Regions from separate parts of the Brucella intermedia LMG 3301 genome, predicted to be linked through region 2. Evidence: predicted binding sites of a transcription regulator. Region 2 holds the regulator's gene; each other region holds the start of a gene.

Region 1 (9,809 bases), on a different contig from region 2:
CATTCTAACAGGTGGCCGCCGCGCCTATAGTGGCGAGCAGATTCAGGAACTGCGCCAGTGGCTCGACCAGAACGGCCGCGCCGAAGTGAAGCGCTACGTTCCGCATCGTCGCGGCAATGAAAAGCTTCAGGTCATCGGCGTCGTCAACTTCAAGGGCGGTTCCGGGAAGACGACGACGGCTGCGCATCTGGCGCAGCATATGGCGCTGACCGGCCATCGCGTGCTGGCCATCGATCTCGATCCGCAGGCTTCGCTTTCCGCCCTGCACGGCATCCAGCCGGAACTCGACGAGTTTCCGTCGCTTTATGAAGCCATTCGTTACGATTCCGAAAGGAAACCCATCCGTGAGGTTATCCGGCGGACGAACTTCCCCGGCCTCGACATCATTCCCGCCATGCTCGAGCTGCAGGAATATGAATATGACACGCCGCTCGCCATGCAGAATGGCGGCGAGGGCAAGACATTCTGGAACCGCATCGCGCAAGCTCTCGCCGATGTCGACAGCGATTATGACGTCGTGGTCATCGATTGCCCTCCCCAACTTGGCTATCTGACGCTGACGGCGCTTTCCGCAGCGACTTCGGTGCTGATTACCGTTCATCCGCAAATGCTCGACCTGATGTCCATGTCGCAGTTCCTGCTGATGCTCGGCGATATTCTCAAGACGGTCCGTCAGGCCGGCGGCGCGGTGCAGCTCGACTGGTTCCGCTATCTGATCACCCGTTACGAACCGACCGACGTGCCGCAGGCGCAGATGGTCGGCTTCATGCAAAGCATGCTCGCTTCGCATATGCTCAAGCACCAGATGTTGAAATCGACGGCTATCTCCGATGCCGGTCTTACCAAGCAGACGCTTTACGAGGTTGAGCGTTCATCGATGAATCGCGGTACCTATGATCGCGCCATGGAAGCCATGGAAGCGGTCAATTCGGAAATTCGCGGCCTCGTTCATGAGGCATGGGGGCGTTAGACTGCCGTCTAAAGCGGCGAATATTGAATAAAATCAGGTCTCTGACCGGTTTGAGGATACAGGAATGGCACGAAAGAACATATTTGAAAGCGTTATGCGGGACCAACCGGCGGCTGAACAGGCCTCTCAGCCGGTCGAAAACGTATCGCGCCGGTTCGGTGCCGCCAAATCCCTTTCCGCATCGATTGACGAACTGGCAAAGCAGGCGGCCCAGAAGCTCGATGGCGAAACCATTGTCGAGCTTGATCCCGCACAGCTGGATGTCTCTTTCGTGGCGGATCGCCTGCCTGAAACGGATGACGAGGAATATCGCGAACTTCTGGAAGCCATTCGCGAGCGTGGGCAGGACAGTCCTATCCTCGTGCGTCCGCATCCAGAGACCAGCGGCCGCTATATGATCGTCTTCGGCCACCGCCGTGCGCGGGTTGCCCGGGAACTTGGTATCAAGGTCAAGGCGGTCATCAAGCCCCTCGCCGATCTGGAACATATTCTGAGCCAGGGCCAGGAAAACTCCGCCCGCGCCAATCTGAGCTTCATCGAGCGTGTCTTCTTTGCGGCGCGTCTTGAGGCGCTGGGCTTCGAACGTGAAGCCATACAGGCGGCGTTGACGGTAGATTACCAGACCCTGTCGAAGATGCTGACCATTCCGAAGGCCATTCCGGAGCATATTCTCCTGGCCGTGGGTCCGGCCAAGGGTATCGGGCGTGATCGCTGGCTGGAATTGCGCAAGCTGATCGAAATACCGGGCAAGAAGGATGCTGCGGAAGAACTTCTGGCGACTTCGGCCTTTGAAAAGGCGTCGTCTGTCGATCGTTTCGAGCAGCTCTATGGCTATCTGAAAGGCGGAAAGCAGAAGAAACCCGTCACCAAGGCGGCTCTGCGGCCCGGAACCAGCTGGACGGCTTCTGACAAGTCCGTCAGCGCGGTTATCAAACAGAATGGCAAGTCGGCCACATTGGCGCTCAGTGCCGCCAACGGGCCGCGTTTTGCCGAATGGCTTTCTCGCAATCTGGATGAGCTTTATGCGTCGTTCCGCAACGAGGAGAAGTGAGTAGCGTACTGACCAGCGGCTTTGCTGCGGTCTGATTGTGTAAGGCATGTCTTCCCGAAAACCGGAAACGGAAACGGGAACGGGAACGGGAACCGGTTCGGATTAGGACATGCTCAGTTGAATTTGTAAGAGTGTTTGCGTCGAAACTGTTCAGGAAAAGGAACGAGACAGCAAAAGAAAAAGGCCCCCAAACGTCGCCGTGTGGAAGCCCTTCTCATTGGTTTAGCAGCTAGAGAATCGCAAATCCACGAATCACTGTCAAGTGCTATTAGCGTCATTTCGGCGGGTGGATTTCTTTTGCCTTGTGGAAGGTGAAAGAAAATGGAGATTCAATTGGCCTCGACGCCGTTTGGCAGTCGAAGGATGACGCTTGCCTTGCTGGCAAGTCAACAGAACACACGGCAAATTGCGCCTGGAACGGTTGCCGACAAGTGGCAGCTGCATCGCTGGCTGTGTGAGGCAAAGACGCTGTTCGGCCTGAATGATCGCTCTCTGGCGGTTCTTTCGGCGCTCCTGTCATTCTATCCGGAAACGGAACTGAATACGCAGAGCAGCCTGATCGTGTTTCCCTCCAACAAGCAACTGGCATTGCGCGCCCATGGCATGGCGGATGCGACCTTGCGACGTCATCTGGCTGCGCTGGTCGATGCCGGTTTCATCCTTCGGCAGGACAGCCCGAATGGCAAGCGTTATGCGCGTCGCGCCAAGGGCGGAGACGTGCAGATTGCTTTCGGCTTTTCACTGGCGCCGCTTCTGGCCCGTGCCTGTGAACTGGAAACAGCTGCGGAACAGGTGAGGGCGGGAAAGACTGCATTGCGTGAAATGCGCGAGCAGCTGACCTTGCTGCGCCGCGATATCACCAAGCTTGTCGAATTCGCCGCCGAGGAACAGCTTGCCGGTAACTGGCAGGACATCCGTCACCGCTTTCGCCTGATCGTCGACAGCATTCCGCGCCGTGCGGAGCAGGAAGAGCTGGCAGCTTTGGTCGAATCCTTGCAGGCAATTCGTACGGAAATCGATAACGCATTGAAAATTCATGAAAATGTTCAGAATTTGCGCGGCAATGAATCTCAAAATGAGCGGCAGCAAATTGAATCGAATCCAGATTCCCATTTTGAAAAGGCAACGGCTGAATTTATCGACCAGCGCGTAAATGAAATCACCAGCGCTCCAACAGAACCCACGGTTTCGCTCGACATGGTGCTTCGCTCCTGTCCGGAGATCACGGCCTATGCGGTCAGTTCCATTCGGCATTGGCAGGATCTCGCCAATACGGCAGAGAAAGTACGCTCCTTCCTCGGGATCGATGGAAAGCTCTATGATCTCGCAAAGAAGGTTCTTGGACCCTATAATGCGTCGATCGTGATTGCCTATATCCTGCAGCGCTTTGAGCAAATTCAGTCTGCTGGAGGCTATCTGCGCATTTTGACGGAAAAGGCTGCCAATGGCTCTTTCTCGATAAGGCCAATGCTGATGGCCGCGCTCAATGGACAGGTTCGTTAACCATAAAAAGTCCAGTCAGCATGACAAAACTGAACTGCCTTTTAGGTTTCGTATCGTTCATGAAGTTTAACAAGATCAAGGAACCGTAAAAGAGGCCGGGAAGGCTTCCAACCCGCCTTGGAGGTTCATGGGCTGTTGGCTTTGAACATTGCTTGAGAATTGTCAGCGCCGCTTGTGGAGGCGTCGATCAGGGCCGTCGGGCTACCGCTATAAAACGCGCCGGAAAGCATGGGCGGGGAAGAAAACTCAGTCCAGTGCCTGAAAGCGACGACGACGCGAACGGCGGCGAGGGCGCAATGTGTTGAGGTCCTGCGCCTGGTCAGTCTTGTGACGTGGGGGAGGCGACAGAAGGCGCATGATGAAAAGGATGCAGCACCCGATGGTGAATATCCAGAATATCTCATCGGTGAGATCGTTGATCATGACGCAATCCAGAGCAAACCGCTTGTCCGTTTCAAGACGCGCGAAACAATATTCCGCGATCCATATCGCCTTGCGCAACGGTGGCCAAGTCACGAAGCCGTGCTTTATCGCCGCGCCGGTTATGTTGCCCCTGCGGCGGTCCTGTGGATGATGGCAAATGGCGACAAGGCGCTGGTCGCGCACTTCACGCTGATCTGCGATAGATTGCTCATGCTGCCTTTCACGATCCATTGTTTCCGCCCGGTCCTCGCGGCTGAGTTTCGCGAACCGCAAGACATTCTGAGCTGGTCGCTGACCCGTCCGGGTTTCGTCCGGGCGCGCTCCGTCGCCTGGCTGGAAGTGCGCAATGACGATCTGACACTGGATGTGGACCCGGTGCGTTTGCTTGAGGCGAAACTGGCGGAAGCCGGCTATGGCGAAGCGGTGCAGATGATGACGTCGCGCAACGTGGAGAAGCATCATGTCGCAACACGGCGCTCCGGCGAGGCACATGCCGCCTGCCTTGCCACTGTCGGCCTGACCAATGCGGGGAGGGTGGGGGAACGCGCGCAGATGATTATGCCCGCCGGAACCATCAATCTTCTGGTTCATATCGACAGGCCCTTGTCGGTCGCGGCCCATTTGGAGGCAATGTCGATTGCCGCCGAGGCCCGCACCGCAGCCATCATGGAACTTGGGCTCGATGTCGGCGGCAGGGTCTCGACAGGGACCGGCACGGATTGCATCGCGGTTTCCGCGCCGCCTGGTGAGCGGGGAGACGGGGCATCCTACGCAGGCTTGCATACGGATATAGGCGCCGCCCTCGGTGGCGCTGTCTATGACGCAGTGTCCGAAGGCGGCAGGCTCTGGATGAAAGAGCGGGGCTTTTGACCGATCAGGCTTCTGCGACAGCCTCTTTCGGCTTCAGGCGCAGGATGAGCGGCACCAGAACGAGGGCGACGATCGGGAAAACGAGCCAGTTGATGGTTTCCCAGCCGGAGGAATGCAGGAGCGAGCCGGCAAAGAAGGAAGCACAGGCCACGGTGCCGAACATGATGAAATCATTGGCGCCCTGTGCCTTGCCGCGTTCAGCCGGCGTGTGGCAGTCGGTCACCATGGCGGTCGCGCCGATGAAACCGAAATTCCAGCCGATGCCGAGGAAGATCAGCGCTCCCCAGAAATGGCCGACATCGAAGCCGCCGAGCGCAATGATGGCGGAAAAGGCGATCAACACCAGCCCCAGCGCGGTTATCTTTTCCTTGCCGAAACGGGTGATGAGCCTTCCGGTGAAGAAGCTCGGGGCGAACATGGCAAGCACGTGCCACTGGATGCCGAGGGCTGCATGATCGACGGAATGGCCATGGCCGACCATGGCGATGGGCGCAGCCGTCATCACGAATGTCATCAGTGCATAGGAACAGACGCCGGCGGCCACGGAAAGCATGAAGCGCGGCGAGCGGAGAATTTCGCCGAGAGGACGGCCTGTATCATGGACCACGTTCGGGTCTTTGCGGATCTTAGGCGCACGCAGCATGAAGAGGACGGGGAGGGCGAGCAGGCCCAGAACCGCCTGGCTGAGGAAACTGCCCGCGAACATCGCATCCGGAATGGTATCGCGTGTCCAGATGACGAGCTGCGGCCCGACGATGGCCGCAACGAGCCCGCCGACCATCACCCATGAGATGGCGCGGGCCTTCATGTCGCCGGTCGCCGCATCGGTGGCGGCAAAGCGGTAGCTCTGGACATAGGCGGCATAAAAACCGGCGGTGAGCGTGCCGAGACAGAAGATGAGGAAGGATGCCGCAAAAATGCCTGCGGCTGCGATCACGCCCGCCGAGGCGCCGACAAGCGCGCCGAGCATATAGGCATTGCGGCGTCCGAACTGGCGCATGAAGAAGGCCGCTGGCAGCGTGCCCAGCGCAAGGCCGAGATTGAACAGGCTGACGGGCAGCGTGACGAGGGCGGGATCGGAAGACAGTTTCTGGCCGACCAGGCCACCCAGCGAAATCACGATGGGCGGGCTGGAGGCGCCAAGCGCCTGTGCAATCGTCAGGATAATAATATTGCGCCGTGCGGCCGTCATGTCGGTCATCGTCAACCCCTCAAAGGACGAAATCGGGACGGTTTTATCGGAAAGCGCTTTCGCCAGCAAAATTATTCTACTGGTCCGCAGAATTATTCCTGACAGGTTTTCTTGGCAGCCCGGCATCACGGGAAGGCAAGGACTGTGGCCAAGGACTGGGACCAAGGACTGGGACAATGTCGTCCGTCTGTCATGAACTGCTTCTAATTTGCAGCTTCACTGTTCGATAGGGAGCCAGCAATGTCAGACAATCTTTCCCAGCAAAGTCTGTTCAAGACCAGCCAGTTGGAAGAAGCCGATGCCGATCCGCGCAATCCGTCCGATAACCCCACCATGGGCGAAATCATCAGCCGCCGCTTTTCCCGCCGTGGCTTTCTGCGTGGATCGCTCGCCGTCTCGGCCATTGCGGCAACGGTCAGCCCGCTCGCCCTCATGAGTGCTGGCGATGCGCGCGCCGCATCCGGTTCGGCCTTTTCGTTCAAGGAAGTCGAGGCCGGTGTGGACGCCCATCATCATGTCGCGGAAGGCTATGATGCCGATGTGCTTCTGCGCTGGGGAGACAGGCTTTTCGCTGATGCGCCGGAATTCGACCCGGCGAAACAGTCCGCCGAGGCGCAGGCCCGCCAGTTCGGCTACAATAATGATTATGTCGGCTATATCGCCATCGACGGTTCGCCCGAACACGGGCTGCTGGTCGTCAACCACGAATATACCAATCCGCACCTGATGTTCCCCGGTCTCGTCAAGATCGTCGATGGCAAGGTGGAGCAGGCTCCGCTTTCCAAGGAGCAGGTGGATATCGAAATGGCCGCCCATGGCGGCACGATTGTCGAGATCCGCAAGCAGGACGGCAAATGGCAGCCGGTGCTCGACGGCGCGAAGAACCGCCGTATCACTTCCAATACCGAGATGGTGCTGAGCGGGCCGGTCGCGGGTCATGATCGCGTCAAGACTAATGCCGATCCATCCGGCACCAAGGTCTTCGGCACGATCAACAATTGTGCGGGCGGCGTCACCCCATGGGGCACCTACATCATGGCCGAGGAAAACATCCACGGTTATTTCATTGGTGAACTGCCGGAAGGCCACGCGGAAGCGGCCAATTACAAGCGCATGGGCATTCCCGAAGGCTCGTATGAATGGGGCCGTTTCTACGACCGTTTCGACGTTTCCAAGGAACCGAACGAGCCGAACCGTTTCGGCTGGATCGTCGAGGTGGATGTGTCCGATCCGAACTCCATGCCGAAGAAGCGCACCGCGCTTGGCCGTTTCAAGCACGAGGGAGCGGAATCCATCGTCAGCAAGGATGGGCGCGTGGTCTTCTATCTGGGCGACGACGAACGCTTCGATTATGTCTACAAGTTCGTGACGGCGGGCAAGTTCAACCCTGATGACCGCGCCGCCAATATGGACCTGCTGGATGAAGGCACGCTGCACGTGGCGAAGTTCCATGAGGACGGCAAGGTGGAGTGGATGCCGCTGGTGTTCGGACAGGGTCCGCTCACCGAACAGAACGGTTTCAAGAGCCAGGCCGATGTGCTGATCGAAACCCGCCGCGCTGGCGATCTTCTCGGCGCCACCAAGATGGACCGCCCGGAAGACGTGCAGCCGAACCCGGTCAATGGCCGCGTCTATGTCATGCTCACCAACAATACCAAGCGCAAGGACGATCAGGTGGATGCCGCCAATCCGCGCGCCAAGAACGCCTTCGGCCATATCATCGAGATCGAGGAAGACGGGCAGGATTTTGCCGCCACGACCGGCAAGTGGGAAGTGCTGCTGAAATGCGGCGATCCTTCCGTTGCCGAAGTTGGCGCCAGCTTCTCCACCGATACGACGCGCAATGGCTGGTTCGGCATGCCGGACAATGCCGCCGTCGACAGCGCCGGTCGGCTGTGGGTCGCAACCGATGGCAACAGCAACAAGGATACAGGCCGCACCGACGGGCTTTGGGCCGTCGACACGGAAGGCGATGCGCGCGCAACCTCGAAACTGTTCTACCGCGTGCCGGTGGGCGCGGAAATGTGCGGTCCGCTGTTCGCACCGGACGATGAAACGGCCTTTGTCGCCGTGCAGCATCCGGGCGATGGCGGCGAGGACTGGGACGGTCATGGCCGTCCGTCCTATTATGAGGATCTGTCCACCCGCTGGCCGGACTTCAAGGACGATATGCCGGTGCGGCCTGCCGTGGTGGCCATCACCAAACAGGGCGGCGGCAAGATCGCGGTGTAATACCAAAACTCGATGAGTCAAACTCATCGAGTTTTGGTTAAGCCCGTGCGGCGACTGGGCATTTTCAGGGCGTGATGCGTTAGCATCTCAGCGCCCTGGTAAAATGACCTGATGAGACGGTGGCCCCCGGTGAAAGCCGGGGACCTTCGTCAAAGCTTCATGGAAGCGTCAAGCCAGCGATACAAAGCCAGCCTAATTCCATCCCTGTATTTCCAATCCAACGGGGACTTATCATGATATCGCGTCTTGTCGCCTCTACCATGCTTGCCGGTGCCGTCGCATTGGCGTTTCCGGCCTCCGCTGAAGAAAAGGCTTTTCCCGCAACGCTCAAGGCCCATGCCATCCTGCCGGCGAACACCATCATCGCTGCGCCGGAGGATGCGGCAGAACACCTGAAGACATCCGGCAAGTTCACCACCGCCGACCGCAAGCGCGCCGAGGGCATCGGCACGGTTGAAGGCAAGGACGGCGTGCGCAAGACCGGCCTTTCGGTGCCGTTCGACGGCCAGCCGGTGCAGGGCTTTTCCGGCATCAAGACCATGGAAGACGGCAGCTTCTGGTCGCTGTCCGACAATGGTTTCGGCTCAAAACTCAATTCGCCGGATGCCATGCTGATGCTGCACAATGTCAAGTTCGACTGGGACAAGGGAACGGTGGAGCGCGTAAAGACCGTGTTCCTGAGCGATCCAGACAGGAAGGCTCCGTTTCCCATCGTCATGGAAGGCGCGGAAAAGCGCTATCTGACGGGCGCGGATTTCGACGTGGAATCCATCCAGCCGGTGGCGGACGGTTTCTGGGTCGGCGAGGAATTCGGTCCGTTCCTGTTGAAATTCGACACGGACGGCAAACTCACCGATGTGTTCCCGACTTTCGTCGGCGAGAAGGAAATTGTCTCGCCTGACAATCCGAAGCTCGCTCTGCCCGCCAATCCGAGCCTCAAGCTCCCGGCCTATAATCTGAAGCGTTCCGGCGGCTTCGAAGGTCTTGCCATGTCGAAGGACGGTACGAAGCTTTATGGGCTTCTGGAAGGCCCGCTTTTCGTCGACGGTGCGCCGGAAAAGACCGAGAGCGGCAAGACGGGCCTGCGCGTCATCGAGTTCAGCGTCGCCGACAAGAAGTGGACGGGCCGGTCCTGGCTCTATCCGCTGGCCGAAGGCGGCGAAGCCATCGGCGATTTCAACATGCTGGATGAAACCACGGCGCTGGTCATCGAGCGCGATAATGGCGTCGGCACGGCGGACAAGGCCTGCGCCGATCCGAAGAAGCCGCAGGCAGATTGTTTCGATGTGCCGTCGAAGGTGAAGCGCATCTACAAGATCGCTTTCGACGACAGCAATGTCGGCAAGGACGTGCGCAAGATCGGCTATATCGACCTGCTCGCCATTGCCGACCCGGAAAACAAGCGCCGTCAGGGTGGACGCGAGGGCATTTACGACATGCCGTTCCTGACCATCGAGAATGTGGACCGCGTGGACGAAACGCATATCGTCGTCGGCAATGACAACAATCTGCCGTTCTCGGCAGGCCGCGCGCTCGACAAGGTGGATGACAATGAGTTCGTCCTGCTG
Region 2 (9,809 bases):
CGCTCACATCGGCAAGCACGAGATCGCCATCGGAATCGTAGACGGCAACGGAACACCACGAAGCGGCAGTATCAAGCGCGAGTATTTTCATGCGCAACCGGGTAAATCAGATTTCGCGCTGCGACAAGCCGCAACTTGGTGCAAGCCCAATCGGTCCCGTTTTTTAACCGACCCACGGAACAAAATCTGTCGGCATGCATTTTCCCACCGGGTGCGGGAATGTTTTGCGTTGCCTTGAAGGTAACGAAGGCCCCTCCGGCAATCGAGCCTTGTAAGGATCTGGCGGGTTCGTTTGTGTTGGAACAGCTGCCCACGACCATGAGCGACATTCTCCCAGTCTCTCCTAGCCGGATCGAGCAAAAGGATGTGAGGATAAAATGCCCCAGAAGTCGATGCATGCAACCCGCAACGATCTTCCTTCCAACACGAAGACGACAATGATCGCGCTGCTTAACGAAAACCTCGCCGCGACAATCGATCTTGCCCTCATCACCAAGCAGGCTCACTGGAATCTCAAGGGGCCGCAATTCATCGCCGTTCATGAAATGCTCGATGGCTTTCGCAACGATCTCGACGAACATGTCGATACGATTGCCGAGCGCGCCGTACAGATCGGCGGCACGGCCTACGGCACGACGCAGGTGGTTGCCAAGGAAAGCAAGCTCAAACCTTATCCGACCGACATCTATGCCGTTCACGACCATCTGCTGGCATTGATCGAGCGCTATGGCGATGTTGCCAACCTGCTGCGCAAGTCGATCAAGGACGCGGATGAAGCGGGAGACGACGATACGGCTGACATCTTTACCGCCGCGTCCCGCAGCCTCGACAAGGCGCTGTGGTTCCTCGAGGCCCATGTTCAGGAAACGAACTGATATGAGAGCCTGACGGCCTGGCAACCGTCGTTTCTATAAAGGCCGGGAAATCCCGGCCTTTTTTGTCTGGCTATACTCAGTTAGCCCATTCGCCGCCGCGCATCACCGGCTCGCGGGTTCCGTCCGCGTTGATGCCGTCGACGTTGATCTGGCCGGAGCCGATCATCCAGTCGATATGGATAAGGCTCGCGTTGCCGCCCTGCGTCTTGATCTGTTCCGGCGTCAGCTTCGCTCCGTCGATAAAGCATTTGGAATAGCACTGGCCGAGCGCGATATGACTTGCTGCGTTTTCATCGAACAGGGTGTTGTAGAACAAAAGCCCACTCTGCGAGATCGGCGAGGAATGCGGCACCAGCGCCACTTCGCCCAGATGACGGGCGCCTTCATCCGTATCCAGCACCTTGTTGAGAACCTCTTCACCACGGCTCGCCCTGGCCTCGATAATCCGCCCGCCCTCAAAGCGAACCGCGATATTCTCGATCAAGGTGCCCTGATGCGACAAAGGCTTGGTGCTGGTCACATGGCCTTCGACACGAAGAGCGTGGGGCGTCGTAAACACTTCCTCCGTCGGGATGTTCGGATTGCAGGTGATGCCGTTTTTCGCAGTGGACGCGCCGCCGTGCCATTCATGGCCGTCGGCAAGCCCAACAGTCAGATCAGTGTTCGGCCCCTTGAAATGCAGGGCGCTATAAGCCTTGCCGTTCAGGAAGCGGGTGCGGGTACGAAGTGCTGCATTATGTGCAGCCCAGGCGCCGACCGGATCATCGACATCGACGCGCGACGCCGCGAAGATCGCCTCGGCCAGCTTGCGGGTCGCAACATCTTCCGCGTCGTTTGGAAACATGAGCTGCGCCCATGCCGGATTGGGATAGGAGATGATGTTCCAGTTGATGTCGAAACCGGCGATCTTTTCCAGCGCCGGCTGATAGGCCTTTGAATTGGCGCGGTTGGCGCGTGAAACCTTGGCCGGGTCCTGGCTTGAAAGCAGCATCGGATTGTCGGCTGCGATGGCCAGACGGGCAGCGCCGTCCGAATAGGCCTTTGCCATGCCTTCATAAAGCCAGCTTGCCGCACGGTCGAAACTCGCATCCGATGCATTCTCGTACCGGGCAAGCGCCATTTCATCATCCGCGAAGAACGGCGTTACCAGCCCGGCTCCGGCCTTGTAAGCATGCTTGGCGATGAGGCGCACCAGCGGCAGCGCCACGACCGGCGCGGTGATGACGAGATCCTGCCCCTCGCGCAATTGCAGACCGACACGAACGGCGACTTCCGCAAGACGTTCAAGTTTCACCGGATCGATGACTGGGTTCAGCTGTTCAGGAGCCATGGGTGGAAGACCTCTTTGGATATGGAATCACCGACAGTTTATCAGACGGCATAATTTCACCACCTTTTTTCCTGCCTTTACGCTATAGTATTCACGCGGTCAGTTGCAGAAGAAAGCAGACAGCAATGAATAAGAAAGTGCTTATCTTACTGGGCATTACCGGCCTTCTGACCGGCTGCGTAACGATGACGCCCGAACAGCGCCGTGCAGCTGACGAACAGACCTGCCAAAGCTATGGTTTCAAACCCAGGACCGACGCTTTCGCCAATTGCCTCATGCGGCTCGATCTCGATCGCAGGGCCGACAGGCGCGCCTGGCAGAATCAGGTCGATTTCTATGATGCTCCGATGGTGATCTATCGTCCGGTCTATCGGCCCTGACGCCTTCGCTGAAAACAACTGCAATCTGCCATTGAAATCAAAACGCCGGTCGGATTGGACCAGACCGGCGTTGCAGAGCATCCGATTATAAGCGCTTCTTAGAGCGGAGCTTCGGGACGGTCCTGGGAGAGAAGAAGCGCGCCGATTGCGTCAGCCTGCTTCTGGCTCGCCGGAGCATAGCCAAGCGAGGTCGGCTGCGGGGCCGTGGTATCGAATTGCGGCTGGTAGGACGCCATCTGCATATGCTGTTCCTGCTGGGGGGCCGCAACACCGCGATGACGCACTAGACGGTCACTGCGCGCCTGAGGACCGACGCCGCTGTTCTGGTCTGCGCTTTGAGCCTTGGAAGCCTCCGCCAGTGCCACCTGAACAGTCGGTTCCGTTCCCGGAACCGGACCGGTCTGCGGCAGGGTCACATCATAAGATGGATCCTGCGGAACAGAAGGCGATTGCGGCGAATATGCGAGGGCAAGATTGTATGGCTCCTGCGGGACCGGGTTCTGCAGCGAGCCATCGCGGTTGCGCTTTTCATAGAAGGAATTGCCACCGGCGACGAGCACATAGTGCATGTTGTTGTAAGGGAACCTCAGGCCCGCCGTATGGAAGAACATGGCGTTCTTGAGTTTCGGATGGCGCTGCCCCTTCAACACTGCATCGGCAGTCGCCTGAACATCAGGCAGCGCCCTGGAATCCATCCTGCGGGTGAGGACGCCCGGCGCAAACTGGTTCTTCTGGCCAACGACGCCGCAAATCGTATCGGGATAACGGCCCGATGCGAGACGGTTCATGACGACCGTGCCGACAGCGAGAAGCCCGTCGGGGCTGGACCGGTTCGATTCGAAGAACATCGCGCGCTCAAGGCATTCCTTGTCACGCGCTGTGTAGGTGTAGGTCTTCACGCCATTGACGGATTTGACGTGGCTTGCCGCCGTCTTTTCCGAATTGGCTTTTCCCGTGGTTCCGGTCGTCGTGCATCCGGTGACCACGAAAGGCGCAACCACCAGCCCGACAAGAACGGGCAATTTCCACTTCGCGGCGCGCGTCAATGGCTCAATCTCATGTTAGGACCCTTAACTGATCCAGTCATTCGTTCAGGCAGACACATCCGGAATGATGCGCGCGAACGTCTGACTGCGGTGCAAGTCAAAGAGGACGAAGATCAAAATCGTACGTCCTACTGTCGCTCAATCGAATTCAAGGTTTTGGAATTTTTAGGCCAAAAAAAGGCGAAGGGTCAAATCCCAACGATGCAGGCAGCGGTCATACAGCCTGAAACGAAATCCGAATCGAGAGTGCGAATATGCCTACAAGCCCTTTAAATATATTAATAATTTATTAACGAGAATTACGAATTCAGATAAGGCATTGATTTAATGCGATACAAATTCCCGCAATACACGCCATATCGCTGCCTTAATTCGCTTTTGCTTGGATGGTTTCTCCATCACGTCCGCGCTGCTTCGAATGATCTGCAAAAATTCTGTTTCCCATGGGTTCCGTGGGTTGTCGTCAACTTTGGAAACAGATTTGTAACATCGCGTGAAAATGCGTGATTGGCGCGCAGTTTTGGTCGGGCCTATGCGAATCGGATCAACGTTGCCGCAGGCTGATCATCCGCAAACGGCCCGCCACGATGAAAATGGCGGGCCGATCAGGAGCTATATCTGAGAGTTTGAATGACGGTGTCGATCAACCGAAAGAATAACCGGCACCGCGAACGGTGCGGATCGGATCGAGCGCGCGACCGACATTGATCGCCTTGCGCAGCCGTCCGACGTGGACGTCCACCGTGCGATCGTCCACATAGATGTCCGGACCCCAGACGCCATCCAGAAGCTGGCTGCGCGAGAAGACACGGCCGGGCGACATCATGAAATATTCGAGCAGTCGGAATTCAGTCGGTCCGAGACGGACCTCCTTTTCCTTGCGGTAAACCCGATGCTGCTGACGGTCCAGAACAAGGTCGCCCACTTTCAGCACATGCGAAAGAATGCTCGGATTGGACCGGCGCAGCATCGCCTTGACGCGCGCCAGAAGTTCCGGCGTCGAAAACGGCTTTACCACATAATCGTCGGCGCCGACGCTCAACCCGCGGACGCGTTCGCTTTCCTCGCCACGCGCCGTCAGCATGATGATCGGCAGGCGCTCGGTTTCCGGCCATTGGCGCAGGCGGCGGCACAATTCGATGCCCGAAACCCCTGGCAGCATCCAGTCCAGAATAAGCAAATCCGGCACATTCTCGCGCAATGCGATTTCGGCCTCGTCGCCGCGCAGCATGGTATCGACCTGGTAGCCCTCTGCCTCAAGATTATAGCGAAGCAGCACGCTCAGCGCCTCTTCGTCTTCTACCACAGCGATTTTGGGTGCCTGTGACATCCAGTATTTCCCTATCCAAATGCGGCGGGCGGTGGATACAATCCCCCCAATCGACCGCGTGCCGCCGCGCTATTCACTCATTCTCAGCCGTCGGACTCGGGATCACTCCAGGTCCGGTCGGATGCAGTTCAGGGTTTACGCGCCTCATCCACGACAATACCGTGGCTCAGGTCTTCCTTGGGCCGCTCAGCCGGCATTTGCAGGCCGGTCACGATGTAATAAACGGTCTCCGCGATGTTGGTCGCGTGATCGCCGATACGCTCGATATTCTTGGCGCAGAACAGAAGATGCGTGCAGGCGGAAATATTGCGCGGATCTTCCATCATGTAGGTCAGCAATTCGCGGAACAGTGACGTGTACATGGCATCGATCTCATCATCGCGGTCACGGACGACATTGATCTGCTGCACCGAGCGCGACGCATAAGCGTCGAGCACGTCCTTGAGCTGGGTCAGCGCCAGTTCGGCCAGCGTTTCCAGACCACGATAGAGCTTTACCGGCTGACGCGATTCCGAAACGGCGGCAACACGCTTGGCAATGTTCTTGCCCAGATCGCCAACGCGCTCCAGGTCGGCGGAGATGCGGATCGAACCGATGATCTCGCGCAGGTCCACGGCCATGGGCTGGCGCTTGGCGATGATCATCACGGCCTTGTCGTCGATCTCGCGCTCGCTGGCGTCGAGGATGAGATCGTCGGAGATGACGCGCTGTGCGAGCGCGTTGTCCGCATTGACGATAGCGGCGACCGACTGCTCGACCATACGTTCCGCATGTCCGCCCATTTCGGCGATCTTGTGGGTGAGAAACTTCAATTCCTCATCGTAGGAGCGAACGGTATGCTGAGACGGCATAGTAGACCTCGTAATATAAATTGCGGGGAAGCCGCACTGTCTGTTGAAACGCAGTTCCGGATCAGCCGAAGCGTCCGGTGATATAGTCCTGCGTGCGCTTTTCGGTCGGCGCGGTGAACATGGTTTCCGTGTCGCCCACTTCGACCAGATTGCCGAGGTGGAACATGGCTGTGCGTTGCGAAACGCGCGCGGCCTGCTGCATGGAGTGCGTGACGATCACGATCGTATAGTTCTGGCGCAGTTCGTCGATCAGCTCTTCCACCTTCGCGGTTGCAATCGGGTCGAGCGCCGAGCACGGTTCGTCCATGAGGATGACTTCCGGGCTGACCGCAATCGCGCGCGCAATGCAAAGACGCTGCTGCTGGCCACCGGAAAGACCGGTGCCCGCATCGTGCAGACGATCCTTCACTTCCTCGAACAGGCTCGCCTTCTTCAGGCTCGTTACGACGATTTCCTCCAGATCGGCCTTGGTGCGGGCGAGACCGTGGATGCGTGGGCCGTAAGCGACGTTTTCATAGATCGACTTGGGGAACGGATTCGGCTTCTGGAACACCATGCCGACGCGGGCCCGCAGTTCGACGACATCGATCTTCGGATCGTAGATGTCCTCGTTGTCGAGCGTGATCTTGCCGCCGACCTTGCAGCCTTCAATCGTATCGTTCATGCGGTTGAGCGAACGCAGGAAGGTAGACTTGCCGCAACCGGAAGGGCCGATCAGCGCTGTGACCATCTTTTCCTGGATTTCCAGATCGACGTCGAACAGAGCCTGCTTCTCCCCATAAAACACGCAGACCTTGTCGCCGCGCATCTTTATGGAACTGGCGTTGGCGTTCATTTTTTCTCCTACGGCTTTCTCGAGAGATCGTTCAGTCATCAGGTTCATAGCTTTCGACTCCCGTTTACCAGCGGCGCTCGAAGCGGCGGCGCAGAATGATTGCTGCAATATTCATCACGGCAAGGAACAGAAGCAGGACGATGATAGCGCCTGACGTGCGTTCCACAAAGGCTCGTTCTGCTTCGTTTGCCCACATATAGATCTGCACCGGCAAAGCAGTCGCCGGTTCCATCGGCGTTGACGGTACGTCGGCGACGAAGGGCCACCATGCCGATCAGCAGAAGCGGCGCGGTTTCACCAAGCGCATGGGCAAGGCCGATGATCGTGCCGGTCAGGATGCCGGGTGCGGCAAGCGGCAGGACATGGTGGAAGACCATCTGCGTTTTCGACGCGCCGAGGCCAAGGGCCGCGGAACGGATCGATGGCGGCACGGCGCGAAGCGCGGCGCGGGTCGCGATGATGATGGTTGGCAGCGTCATCAATGTCAGCACCAGACCACCGACCAGCGAGGCGGAGCGCGGCAGGCCGAAGAAGTTGATGAACACCGCAAGCCCGAGCAGGCCGAACACGATGGACGGGACCGCCGCCAGATTGTTGATGTTCACCTCGATCATGTCGGTGAAGCGGTTCTTCTTGGCGAACTCTTCCAGATAGATCGAAGCAGCAACACCGATCGGCAGGGAAAGGCCGAGAACGATGAGCATCATGTAGAGCGAACCGACCAATGCCACCCCGAGACCGGAGGTTTCCGGACGGCTGGATGCGCCGAAGGTGAAGAGGCCCGTATTGAAGGACTCCTTCATCACGCCTTCTTCCGAAAGCGTCCTCATCCATCCCACCTGACGGTCCGAAACCTTGCGATTCGCCTCCGGTACCGAAAGATCGATCTGCCCCTTGAAGGCGGAATCGATGTCCGCGCCCGCCAGAACCGGAACGACCTGTGTCGTGCCGATGAGCGAGGGGTTGTTCATCACGATCTCGCGCAGCTGAATGCGCACGCCGTCCGAATAGAAACGGCCAAGGTCCCGCATTGCTGGTCGATCTGTCGTCGAAACACCAAGCTTTTCAGCCAGAGCGTTGCGCACCAGCAGCGGATAATTGGCCGTGATCAGCACATTCGGATCGGCCGCGCGCTTGTTGCCCGGATCGATCACGCTCTCTTCAAGCTTTACCGGCAGATAAAGCGTCGTCTGCCAGAAGGCGGTATAGCCCTTGGAGAAAACCGAGAACAGGAGCGCGCACAGGAAGAATACGCCGATGGCAATCGCAGCAATACCGTAATAGCGGAAGCGACGTTCGGCAGCGTAGCGGCGTTTCAGTCCGATATCGCGACGCGTCGGCTGTGCCGCGGCGCCGCTGGCATTAAAGGTCGTATCGGTCATTATTCGTACTGCTCCCGGTACTTGCGCACGATGTGCAGCGCAAAGATGTTCATGATCAGCGTCAGGACGAAAAGCGTGATGCCGAGTGCAAAGGCCACCAGCGTCTGCGGCGAATTGAACTCAAGATCGCCGGTCAGCTGGTTGACGATCTTCACCGTGATGGTGGTCATCGCCTCGAAGGGATTGATGTTGATGCGCGCCGCAACACCTGCCGCCAGAACCACGATCATGGTTTCGCCGATGGCGCGCGAGGCAGTCATCAGAAGTGCGCCCACGATGCCCGGCAATGCCGCCGGAAGGACCACCCGCTTGATGGTTTCGGAACGGGTCGCGCCGAGACCAAGCGAGCCGTCGCGCAACGCACGCGGCACGGCAGTGATGATGTCATCGGAAAGCGAGGATACGAACGGGATCAGCATCACGCCCATGACAAGACCGGCGGTCAGAACGCTCTGCGCCATGATGAAACCCTGCCCGCCAGCAATGGCGATGGACAGATCGCGCAGGAAAGGTCCGACGGTCACGAGCGCAAAGAAGCCGTAGACGATGCTGGGAATACCGGCCAGAAGCTCCAGAACCGGCTTGACCACGGTGCGCACGCGCGGCGAAGCATATTCGGCCATGTAGATGGCGGAGAACAATCCGACCGGAACCGCGAACAGCATGGCCACGAATGCGATATAGAGCGTGCCTGCCAGAAGCGGGATAAGACCGAACTGGCCAGTCTCGCCGCCCGAACCGGCAGCGGCAAAGCGCGGGTCCCACACCGTGCCGAAGAAGAAGTCCCACGGCGAAACGGACTGGAAGAAGCTGATGGTCTGGAACAGCATCGAGCAGATGATGCCGATGGTCGTCAGGATGGCGATGCCGGAGGCTGCAATCAGCCCCCAGAGAACGATCCGCTCGACATTGTTGCGTGCGCGCATGCGCCGGCTGATCGTGGAGAGGCCGAAAATCAGGCCCGCCACGGCGATCACCAGGGAAACAGCCGAACCGATGGTGTGCGTGAGGGCCGTTGCCTTTTTCAGGTAAAGCGCGATCGGCACCATATAGTCCTGGCCCTCGGTCGCGAGCGCCACGCCCTTTGCCCCCAGAAGCGTGCGGGCGTCCTGATAGTTCGACGGGAAATTTTCAAGTTCGGCAGGCGTCAGCCGGTCAAGCCCGCTGGCAAGACCGCGAACCATGCCGAGTTGCAGGCTGCGATTGGTGAAGGACCCTTCCTCAACGGCATCCGGCAAGCGGGCGGTCGCACTGTGATCCAGATAAACCGACGTTCCTACGGCCCATATTGCGAGGAACAGAACCGCAGGCAATGCTGAAACGAGGAAAACCCACCAGCCATGATAATGCGGGCGGGAATGCATTTTCTCGGTCGGCGAGGCTTTTGCGGAAGCAGACTGCGCCTTGTCCAGTGCAACGGCACGCTGGCGGCCTATGAAGAATCCGATCAGCCCGATTGCAACGATACTGACGAGAACCAGAAAGAAGGACATTCAATTTCCCCGGTTGCCCTGATGAATGCGGATGGCGTTGAGGTGCAGCTTCCACCCATGCCGTTCCACGCGAATGCGCCTGTCATAATACAAAGGCGCGAAAGGAGAAGAACGCGGAGATTCCTCATCCCCGCGTTCCACAGATCAAAACTTACTTCGCAGCCAACGTCTTGCCTTCGGAGAAAGCAGCGCGCTGTGCTTCACGTTCTGCATCCGGGGCCGGAACCAGACCATATTCGGCGAGCGGGCCGTCAGGACCGATCATCTGGTCGTTGAGGAAGAACTCA
Region 3 (9,809 bases), 1.4 Mb from region 2:
CTCCATCCGTGCCTTCTTCCAGAAAACGGCCGATGTTGCCGTCACCACCCATACGGGTGAGGCGACGATCATCCAGACCCGTCACCGCATTCCGGAATATCCGCTGACCGAAGGGCAGGTGATCGTCTATCAGGTGCCGATCCCGGAACCGCTGCGTTTCCTTGAACCGCGCGAAACCGAAACCCGCAAGATGCACGCGCTTGCCGAATATGGCCTCATGCATGTGAAGCTCTACGAAGACATTGCGCGGCACGGCCATATCGCCAAGACCTACGATTATCCGGTGATGATCGAAGGGCGCTATGTGATGGCGCCTTCGCCGACGCCGAAATTCGACAATCCGAAAATGCACATGTCTCCGGCATTGCAGCTGTTCGGTGCCGGGCGCGAAAAGCGCATCTATGCCGTGCCGCCCTATACGGATGTTGTGAGCCTCGATTTCGAGGACCACCCATTTGAGGTGCAGAAGTTCAAGGAACCGTGCGCGCTTTGCGGCGCGAAGGGCGTCTATCTCGATGAAGTCGTGCTGGATGATCGCGGCGGCTCGATGTTCGTCTGCTCCGACACCGATTTTTGCGAAGACCGTCAGGCGAATGGCCATTTCGGCCATCTGGCAGCGAACAAGGAGGCCGCACAATGAGCGAGCAACCTCTACTGAGAGTAAACAGCCTGTCGAAATACTACGGCAACCGCCGTGGCTGCGCGGATATTTCCTTCAATCTGTGGCCGGGCGAAGTGCTGGCCATCGTCGGCGAATCCGGTTCCGGCAAGACGACGCTACTGAACAGTCTGGCAACCCGTCTGGAGCCGACTTCCGGCACGGTTGAATATCGGATGCGCGACGGTGAATTCCGCGATCTCTACAAGATCGGCGAGGCGGAACGCCGCTTCCTGATGCGGACGGACTGGGGGTTCGTGCACCAGAACCCGGCAGACGGATTGCGCATGACGGTTTCGGCCGGCGCCAATGTCGGCGAGCGTCTGATGGCGGTCGGCGAACGCCATTATGGCAATATTCGCAACACGGCAACCGAATGGCTGGGACGGGTCGAAATCGCCTCCGACCGTATCGACGATCAGCCGCGCGCCTTTTCCGGCGGCATGCGCCAGCGCCTGCAGATTGCCCGCAATCTGGTGACGGCGCCGCGTCTCGTCTTCATGGACGAGCCGACCGGTGGTCTTGATGTGTCGGTGCAGGCGCGCCTTCTCGACCTTCTGCGCGGTCTTGTCAGCGATCTCGGCCTTTCGGTGATTATCGTGACGCATGATCTCGCCGTCGCCCGGCTTCTGTCCCATCGCATCATGGTCATGAAAGACGGCCATATTGTCGAGCAGGGACTGACCGACCGCGTGCTGGATGACCCGCAGGCGCCTTATACGCAGCTGCTTGTGTCGTCTATTCTGCAAGTTTAGTAAATTAAAACAGATGTTTATTGCATGTTGTTCCTAAATTAGCCGAACTTCATGCGTGAGGTGAAAAATGCCTATGTTGCAAACATCAGCCCCGCTTGCCGTCACCGGCGTTACCAAGACCTTCGTCATGCATTTGCAGGGCGGCATCGAACTTCCGGTCGTTCGCGGCGTGAATTTCGAACTGAATGCCGGCGAATGCGCCGTGCTTGGCGGGCCTTCGGGCGCGGGCAAAAGCTCGATCCTGAAGATGGTCTATGGCAATTACGCGGTCAATGGCGGCTCGATCATGATCCGCCATGCCGACAGGTTTGTCGATCTTGCCACTGCCGATCCGCGCGAAGTGCTGGCGGTGCGCCGCGATACGATCGGCTATGTCAGCCAGTTTCTGCGCACGCTGCCGCGTGTTGCGGCAATCGACGTGGTTGCCGAACCGCTGGTCGCGCGTGGCGTCGACCGTGAGACAGCGCTCAACCGCGCCCGCGAACTTCTGGCGCAGCTCAATCTTCCGGAAAGGCTGTGGGCCTTGCCGCCTGCGACGTTCTCGGGCGGCGAACAGCAGCGCGTGAATATCGCGCGCGGCTTCATCACAGATCATCCGGTATTGCTGCTTGATGAGCCGACAGCCTCGCTCGATGCGAAGAACCGCGCGGTCGTGGTCGACCTCATCAGGGCCAAGAAGGAGCAGGGCGTCGCCATGCTCGGCATCTTCCACGATGAAGACGTGCGTTCGGTCGTTGCGGACCGGATCATCGACGTGACGGCTTTCTCTCCGCGGGGGCTGGCATGACCAAGCTCTCGGTGGAACCGCTGGTTCACGAAACGGCCATCGTCAGCGGCTGTACGCTCGGGCGCTATACCGAGATTGGCGAGCGCAGCCGCGTTTCGGAAACCGTGCTGGGCGATTATTCCTATCTCGGCGTCGATTGCGAAATCTGGTGTGCGGAGATTGGCAGGTTTTCCAATATTGCCAGCCACGTGCGCATCAACGCTACCAACCATCCGACATGGCGTCCCACACTGCACCATTTCACCTATCGCGCCGGTGATTACTGGCCGGAAGAAAAGGACGAGACGGAGTTTTTCGAGTGGCGTCGCGGCAACGCGGTGAAGATCGGCCACGACACATGGCTCGGCCATGGCTCGACAATCCTGCCGGGCGTGACGGTCGGCAATGGTGCGGTTGTCGGTGCCGGAGCCGTGGTGAGCAGGGACGTCGCGCCCTATACGATCGTGGGCGGCGTGCCCGCACGTCTCATTCGCGAACGCTTCGACGCTGCAACCGGCAATCGCCTTGACCGGCTGGCCTGGTGGGACTGGAGCCATGATCGTCTGCGCCAGGCGCTCGATGATTTCCGCACGCTCGATATCGAAGCCTTCCTCTCGAAATATGAAACAGCCGCCAACACAAATGCGCTGATGAAAGAGCTGTCCAATGGCTAATGAAATCGTTCTGAAAAACGCGCGGATCGTGCTCGCCGATGAGATTGTTTCCGGTTCCATCCTGATCCGGGACGGCAAGATCGCAGCAATCGACCACGGCAACAGCAATGGCGGCGACGACATGGATGGCGATTACGTCATCCCGGGCCTCATCGAGCTGCACACCGACCAGCTGGAAAGCCACTATGCGCCGCGTCCGAAGGTGCGCTGGAATGTCGATGCCGCCGTGCAGGCACACGATGCGCAGGTCGCGGCCTCCGGCATCACCACGGTATTCGACGCGATGCGCGTCGGCTCCGACTATGACCGCGATTTCGTCGGCAAGGATATGCGCATGCTTGCCGACGCGATTGAAAGCGGCGTGCGCGAAAATCGCCTGCGCGCAGATCACTTCCTGCATCTGCGCTGCGAAGTCTCCTCTGCCGATTGCCTCGAAACATTCGAGCTTTTCGCGGATGATGACCGCGTAAAACTCGCATCCTTGATGGATCACGCACCGGGACAGCGGCAATTCGTTGATCTTGAGACCTATCGCACCTATTACATGCGCAAGATGAAGCTCACGGATGAGGAGTTCCGGGTGCATTGTGAAAAGCGTATGGCGGATTCGGACGCCTATTCGGCCAGACACCGCCGCTCCATCGCCGAACTGGCGGCAACGCGTGGCATCGTTCTGGCCAGCCATGACGATGCAACCAGTGCGCATGTCGATGAATCGCTCGACCATGGCGTGCGGATCGCCGAATTCCCGACCACGATGGAAGCCGCCAATGCTTCAAAGGGCGCTGGCCTTTCCATCCTGATGGGCGCGCCGAATATCGTTCGCGGGGGCTCGCATTCCGGCAACATCGCCGCGCGCGATCTGGTGGACAATGGCAGCCTGGATATCCTGTCGTCGGATTATATCCCGTTCAGCCTCATTCAGTCGGCATTCGGTCTGGCTTCCGGCGAACGCCCGATTGCGTTGCCGGATGCGATCCGGCTTGTGACCAAGAATCCTGCCGACGCGATGGCGATGGATGATCGCGGTGAGATTGCCATCGGCAAGCGCGCCGATCTGGTCCGTGTCCGTCCGAAGGGCGCAATCCCGGTTGTCCGCACCGTCTGGCGCGAAGGCGAACGGGTGCTCTGATGCAGATGCAATCCAACAGGCCGAAAGGCTGTTTCGTCGCCGTTGTCGGCCCCAGCGGGGCCGGCAAGGATACGATCATGGATGCGGCGCGTGTGGCTCTGGCGGGCGACACGCGTTTTCACTTTGTGCGTCGGATCATCACCCGCCCGCAAATGCCGGGAACGGAAGATCACGACAGTCTGGATGAAGCAGCATTTGCAAAATCGGCGGGCGAGGGTGCTTTCTCCCTGCACTGGCAGGCGCATGGCCTGAGCTACGGATTGCCGAAAACGCTGGAGGATGAAATCGCCGACGGAACTGTGGTGATCGCCAATGTTTCACGCCGGGTTCTGGGCGATGTTCGCAGGCTCTACCCGTCGCGCTCGGTGGTCGTAATTACGGCCCGGCCGGAAGTTCTGGCCGAGCGGCTCGCATCGCGCGGCCGCGAAAGCCGGGAGGAAATCGTCGCGCGGCTAGCACGTGAAGTCAGCTTCGATGACGCTGCGGGCGATGTTGTCACAATAGACAATTCTGGCGAAGTCGGTCTGTCCACAAAAGCCTTCCTGCGTCACCTGGAGGAAATCAGCGTCAAAACAGTCGCTTAGATAGATTTCTTGTAGCAATATCTAAATTTACACAAACGTCATGGGGCTTTCATTGCAGTGTCATGGAAGCCATTCAGAGTAAGCATGAATGGAGACGAATTCATGCTTCAACTGAAAAACATAACGCGCCGCTATAATGACAAGGTGGCGGTTTCGGGTGTGGACCTCGAAATCGAGCCGGGCACGTTTGTGGGAATTATCGGGCGCTCGGGCGCAGGCAAGTCGACGCTTCTGCGCATGATCAATCGCCTTGTCGAGCCTTCAGAGGGAACCATTCACTGGGATGGCCGCGATGTTACCGGGCTGAAGGGCGCGGGCCTGCGGGACTGGCGCGCGCAATGCGCGATGATTTTCCAGCATTTCAATCTGGTTGACCGTCTGGATGTTCTGACCAACGTCCTGATGGGCCGTCTGAACTATGTTTCGACGCCGAAATCGCTCCTGCGTATCTGGAGCGATGAGGAGCGCCTGATCGCGCTTTCAGCTTTGCAGCAGTTCGACATTGCGCATCTTGCAGCGCATCGCGCGGACGAGCTTTCGGGTGGCCAGCAGCAGCGCGTGGCGATTGCCCGCGCGCTCGTGCAGCAGCCGCGCATCATCCTCGCCGACGAGCCGATTGCATCGCTCGATCCGCGCAACACGCGCAGCGTCATGGACGCTCTGCGTCGCATCAATCGCGAATACGGCATCACGGTTCTCTGCAATCTGCACTCGCTCGATATTGCGCGCAGCTATTGCGACCGTCTCGTCGGCATGTCCGCCGGCAAGATCGTATTCCGCGGCACACCGTCGATGCTGACAGATATGGCATCACGCGACCTTTACGGCATGGAAGCCGCTGACGTCATCGATGCCGATGAGCAGTTGGACGCACCGATGCCGATGCCAGTTCCGCAGTCGGCTGAAGCCGTTCTGCGCCAGCTTTCCGCCTGAGCGCACAAAGCTCCGGAAAAAACACGCTCCAAACTCAGGATTAACAGGAGATACCCATGCTTAACCGTAGAACCTTTCTGGCGGCTGTTGCGCTCACCGCTACGATGACCTTCAATGCCCAGGCTGCTGACTGGAGCAAGGACTATCCGGAAATCGTTCTGGGCGTAATCCCGGCGGAAAACGCCTCGACCACTTCCGACCGTTATGCGCCTCTGGCTGCCTATCTCGGCAAGGAACTCGGCACCAAGGTAACGCTGCGCGTCGCCAACGACTATGCAGCCGTTATCGAAGGCCAGCGCGCCGGAAACATCCAGATCGCATTCTATGGCCCGGCTTCCTACGCCCGCGCCGTCATGACCGGCGTTGAAACCACGCCGCTCGTCAACCAGCGTCACGACACCGGCGTCAACGGCTATTATTCGGTCGTTTATGTTCGCGCCGACAGCCCGTACCAGAAGATGGACGACCTGAAGGGCAAAACCATTGCTCTCGTCGATCCGAACTCGACCTCGGGCAACAACGCACCGCGCTTCTTCCTCAACCGCGAAGGCTATAGCGTAGACACGTTCTTCGGTAAGAACTTCTTCGCCGGCAGCCACGAAAACGCAGTTCTCGCTCTGGCGCAGGGCACCGCCGATGCCGCTGCCAACTCCTGGAACTCGGAAAACGATTCCAACCTGACCCGCATGGTCAGCCGCGGCGTTCTGAAGGATGCCAACGGCAAGGAACTGACGAAGGACGACTTCCGCATCATCTTCAAGTCGGACTTCCTTCCTGAAGGCCCGTTCGCCGTTCTCAGCACCCTGCCGGATCAGCTGAAGGCCGATATCAAGCAGGCTTTCCTCGACATGCGGAAGAAGGACAAGGCTGGCTTTGACGCTCTTTCCGATGGCAAGGATCAGGAATTCGTAGCCACCGAAGCCAAGGACTATGAGCCGATCATCGAAATGCTCAAGTTCAACGACAAGGCTCGCAAGTCCTGATCCGTGAGAAATTGAAGTGCCCGGAACGCAACCCGTTCCGGGCATTTTTTTAGGGCATGATTCCGAAAGGTTCTCGGGATCAGGCTTGATCAAAGGAATTTCGCATGACGGTATCCTCACTCGACGGCAGTGGAGCAAAAAGCCTGCTCGCCGATTACCGCAGGGAAGTCGGCAAACGGCGGCTCTATGGTATCGCGCTTCTCCTTGCGCTTGTCCTTGTCGCCATTGCCGCCTCCGTCGTTGCCGATGTTCGGCCCGGCACCCTGGTCGAAAATCTTTTTCGCTTCACAAGCTATCTCGGCCGCATTCTGCCGGATCTGACCATCGCCAATTTCTGGGGCGACCTCGCTGCCTGGTACTGGAACCTCGGCGGCTGGCTCAAGATGCTGTTCGAGACGCTGCTGATCGCCTATCTGGCGACATTGATCGGGGCGGTCGTCGCTTTCGCTGCATCCTTCGCAGCCTCATCCAACATGGCCCCCAATTCCACGGTTCGATTCATCGTCCGTCGCGGGCTGGAATTGTTGCGCACTGTTCCGGAAATCGTCTTCGCGCTGCTTTTCGTCATCGCCTTCGGCCTTGGGCCGATGGCCGGTGTACTGGCGCTGATGCTGCACACCACAGGCGCGCTGGGCAAGCTGTTTTCCGAAGTCGTCGAGAATATCGACATGCGCCCGGTGGAAGGCATTCGCGCATCCGGCGGTTCCGGCCTGCAGGTCATCCGCTTTGCCGTATTGCCGCAAGTGGCCGCGAATTTTGCTTCCTATGGCCTGCTGCGCTTTGAAATCAACGTGCGCGGCGCTTCCGTCATGGGTTTTGTGGGGGCAGGCGGTATCGGGCAGGAACTGCTCACCTCAATCCGCCAGTTCTATTACAGCGATGTCAGCGCCATCCTGCTTCTGATCATCGTGACGATCTTCGTGATCGATCTTGTTACGCAGCGGGTTCGCCACGCGCTTCTTGGCCGTATTGGCTAGAGCATGTCTCCCGAAAGCGGGAACCGGTTTCGGGTCAAAGACATGCGATAAAACAAACAGATAGAGCATTTCCAATGATTCAATCAAAACAGGAAAAGCTCTAGACTGGGAGATTATCATGACTGATGTAGCACAAAGTCTCTCCCGTGAGGCACACGCGCACGAAAAGGAACTGAGGGCCGAATATGCCGATCTGTTCGGCAATGGGCGCACATGGCGCAATTTGGCGATCTTGACCGTAGCCCTTATCGCCTCGGTCTGGTTTGCCTTTTACTGGCTCGATTTTTCGCTGCTGCGCATTCTGAACGGCCTTGGTCGCCTCGGCGATTTTGCACTGATGATGATGCCGCCGTCCTCCGGCGGGCGTTTCAGCCTTTACCTGTGGTCGATGATGGAAACGCTGGCGATTGCCTATCTCGGCACATTGCTGGCCGCGATCCTTGCCTTTCCGTTCGGCTTTCTGGCGGCGAAGAACATCATTCCCAATGTGTTCCTGCATTTCGGCATTCGCCGCTTCCTCGACACCATTCGCGGCGTCGACACGCTTATCTGGGCGCTGATCTGGGTGTCGGTCGTGGGGCTTGGACCGTTCGCCGGTATTCTTGCGATTGCCTGCTCGGACTTCGGTGCTTTCGGCAAGCTGTTCTCCGAAGCCATTGAAGGCGCAGACAAGAAGCCCGTCGAAGGCGTCGTCTCGTCTGGCGGCGGCAGGCTGCACGGCTATCGCTTCGGCGTGTTGCCGCAGGTTCTGCCGCTCATCGGCAGTCAGGTGCTTTACTTTTTCGAGTCAAACACGCGTTCGGCGACAATCATCGGCATTGTCGGGGCAGGCGGCATCGGCGCGCATCTGGCCGAACAGATCAAGGTTTTGAACCTTCAGGACGTTTCCTTCCTGATCATCATGATCCTGATCGCTGTTGCCCTCATCGACTGGTTCTCGTCGAAGCTCCGTCACGCCATGATCGGCAAGAAGGCGCAGAAATCGGCTTAACCACTGATAAGTGTCTTGATGCCGTCAGCCACGAACTGAACGGCAAGCGCTGCCAGAATGACGCCGAGAAGGCGAGTGAGGATGGAACGGCCGGTTTCGCCAAGAAACCGGTCGACGCGCTCTGCCAGCAGCAGCACGAGATAGGTGATGAACAGGCAGATGAAGATGACGCCGAGAAGGGCCGCTTTCGGCCCCACGCCTTCAAAGGAATTTGACGTCAGCACGATAGCCGAGATCGCACCCGGACCCGCAATCAGCGGAATGGCGAGCGGGAAGGCGGCGATATTGCGGATGTGATCCTTGGTGATCGCAACCTCGGCGCTCTTTTCCTTGCGCTCCGTCCGCTTCTCGAAAATCATTTCAAAGGCGATCCAGAAGAGGAGCAGGCCACCCGCGACGCGGAACGCGCCGATGGTGATGCCGAACATGCCGAGTATCTGCGCGCCCGCAATGGCAAACAGCGCCATCACGATAAAACCGATGATGGAGGCGCGAAGGGCGACCTGTCCGCGATGATGGCGCTCCATGCCCGGCGTCAGCGCCAGGAACAACGGCGCCAGCCCGGGCGGATCGATTGTAACAAGCAGGGTGACGAAGGCGCTGAAAACCGTATCGTAGAACCCCATACTGCACGCGCCCTTCCTGTTGGCATGTTATGCTCGATCGGATACATGGATTGTAGACGATCACGAGCACATGGTCGATGCAAAGCGCGAGGTCGGGCAACACCGTTGCTCAATCTTTATGTGAATATCTTTTAAGTCATTGAATTGACGTGCGGAAATAGCCCGCCGAAAAGGTCGTGAAATTGGCGTTTTTTGCTGGTTTCCGTTATAAAGTGACTTTATCGATTCTGTTGAGAAAGAAATCTGAATAGTGTCAGATCAAACGCCTCCACCCGGTTCCGACGATATGAATGGTGGCCCAAACGGCGGCCCTAGCGGTATCGAACCGATTTCCATCATCGAGGAGATGCAGCGCTCCTATCTCGATTACGCGATGAGCGTTATCGTGAGCCGTGCGCTGCCCGATGTGCGCGACGGCCTGAAGCCCGTGCATCGCCGCATTCTCCACGCCATGAATGAAATGAACCTCGCCTATAACCGCCCGTACCGCAAGTCGGCGGGTGTGGTCGGTGAGGTGATGGGTAAGTACCACCCGCATGGCGACGCCTCTATTTATGACGCTCTCGTGCGTATGGCGCAGGATTTTTCCATGCGCGATCCGTTGGTCGACGGGCAGGGCAATTTCGGCTCCATCGACGGCGATCCGCCGGCGGCGATGCGTTACACCGAATGCCGTCTGGAAAAGCTTTCCGAATCCATCCTGTCGGATATCGACAAGGACACGGTCGAC

The links. Region 2 encodes PhoB, which activates phosphate uptake and scavenging genes when phosphate is short. Its sites were predicted from a motif close to TGTCATNNANCTGTCAT; they were not measured.
Positions count from the first base shown of each region.
Region 1: the regulator PhoB is predicted to act here: its motif matches at 6,187-6,203, upstream of OINT_RS19310 (PhoX family protein).
Region 3: the regulator PhoB is predicted to act here: its motif matches at 4,606-4,622, upstream of phnC (phosphonate ABC transporter ATP-binding protein).

Region 1 covers NZ_ACQA01000002.1:1,447,134-1,456,942, reverse strand. The annotation lists gene repA (plasmid partitioning protein RepA) at 1-970, shown strand, start outside; gene repB (plasmid partitioning protein RepB) at 1,035-2,021, shown strand; gene repC (plasmid replication protein RepC) at 2,343-3,524, shown strand; gene OINT_RS24190 (adenosylcobinamide amidohydrolase) at 4,095-4,817, shown strand; gene OINT_RS19315 (MFS transporter) at 4,822-6,018, opposite strand; gene OINT_RS19310 (PhoX family protein) at 6,250-8,241, shown strand; gene OINT_RS19305 (esterase-like activity of phytase family protein) at 8,475-9,809, shown strand, end outside.
Region 2 covers NZ_ACQA01000001.1:2,547,243-2,557,051, reverse strand. The annotation lists gene tsaB (tRNA (adenosine(37)-N6)-threonylcarbamoyltransferase complex dimerization subunit type 1 TsaB) at 1-91, opposite strand, end outside; gene dps (DNA starvation/stationary phase protection protein Dps) at 378-875, shown strand; gene OINT_RS12275 (aminopeptidase) at 952-2,205, opposite strand; gene OINT_RS12270 (hypothetical protein) at 2,331-2,585, shown strand; gene OINT_RS12265 (cell wall hydrolase) at 2,684-3,631, opposite strand; gene phoB (phosphate regulon transcriptional regulator PhoB) at 4,275-4,961, opposite strand; gene phoU (phosphate signaling complex protein PhoU) at 5,090-5,812, opposite strand; gene pstB (phosphate ABC transporter ATP-binding protein PstB) at 5,874-6,647, opposite strand; partial or broken gene pstA (phosphate ABC transporter permease PstA) at 6,712-8,029, opposite strand; gene pstC (phosphate ABC transporter permease subunit PstC) at 8,029-9,522, opposite strand; gene OINT_RS12235 (PstS family phosphate ABC transporter substrate-binding protein) at 9,674-9,809, opposite strand, start outside.
Region 3 covers NZ_ACQA01000001.1:1,142,869-1,152,677, forward strand. The annotation lists gene OINT_RS05445 (alpha-D-ribose 1-methylphosphonate 5-phosphate C-P-lyase PhnJ) at 1-640, shown strand, start outside; gene phnK (phosphonate C-P lyase system protein PhnK) at 637-1,413, shown strand; gene phnL (phosphonate C-P lyase system protein PhnL) at 1,481-2,200, shown strand; gene OINT_RS05460 (DapH/DapD/GlmU-related protein) at 2,197-2,853, shown strand; gene OINT_RS05465 (alpha-D-ribose 1-methylphosphonate 5-triphosphate diphosphatase) at 2,846-3,985, shown strand; gene phnN (phosphonate metabolism protein/1,5-bisphosphokinase (PRPP-forming) PhnN) at 3,991-4,569, shown strand; gene phnC (phosphonate ABC transporter ATP-binding protein) at 4,672-5,502, shown strand; gene phnD (phosphonate ABC transporter substrate-binding protein) at 5,559-6,485, shown strand; gene phnE (phosphonate ABC transporter, permease protein PhnE) at 6,590-7,462, shown strand; gene phnE (phosphonate ABC transporter, permease protein PhnE) at 7,581-8,453, shown strand; gene OINT_RS05495 (MarC family protein) at 8,450-9,079, opposite strand; gene gyrA (DNA gyrase subunit A) at 9,366-9,809, shown strand, end outside.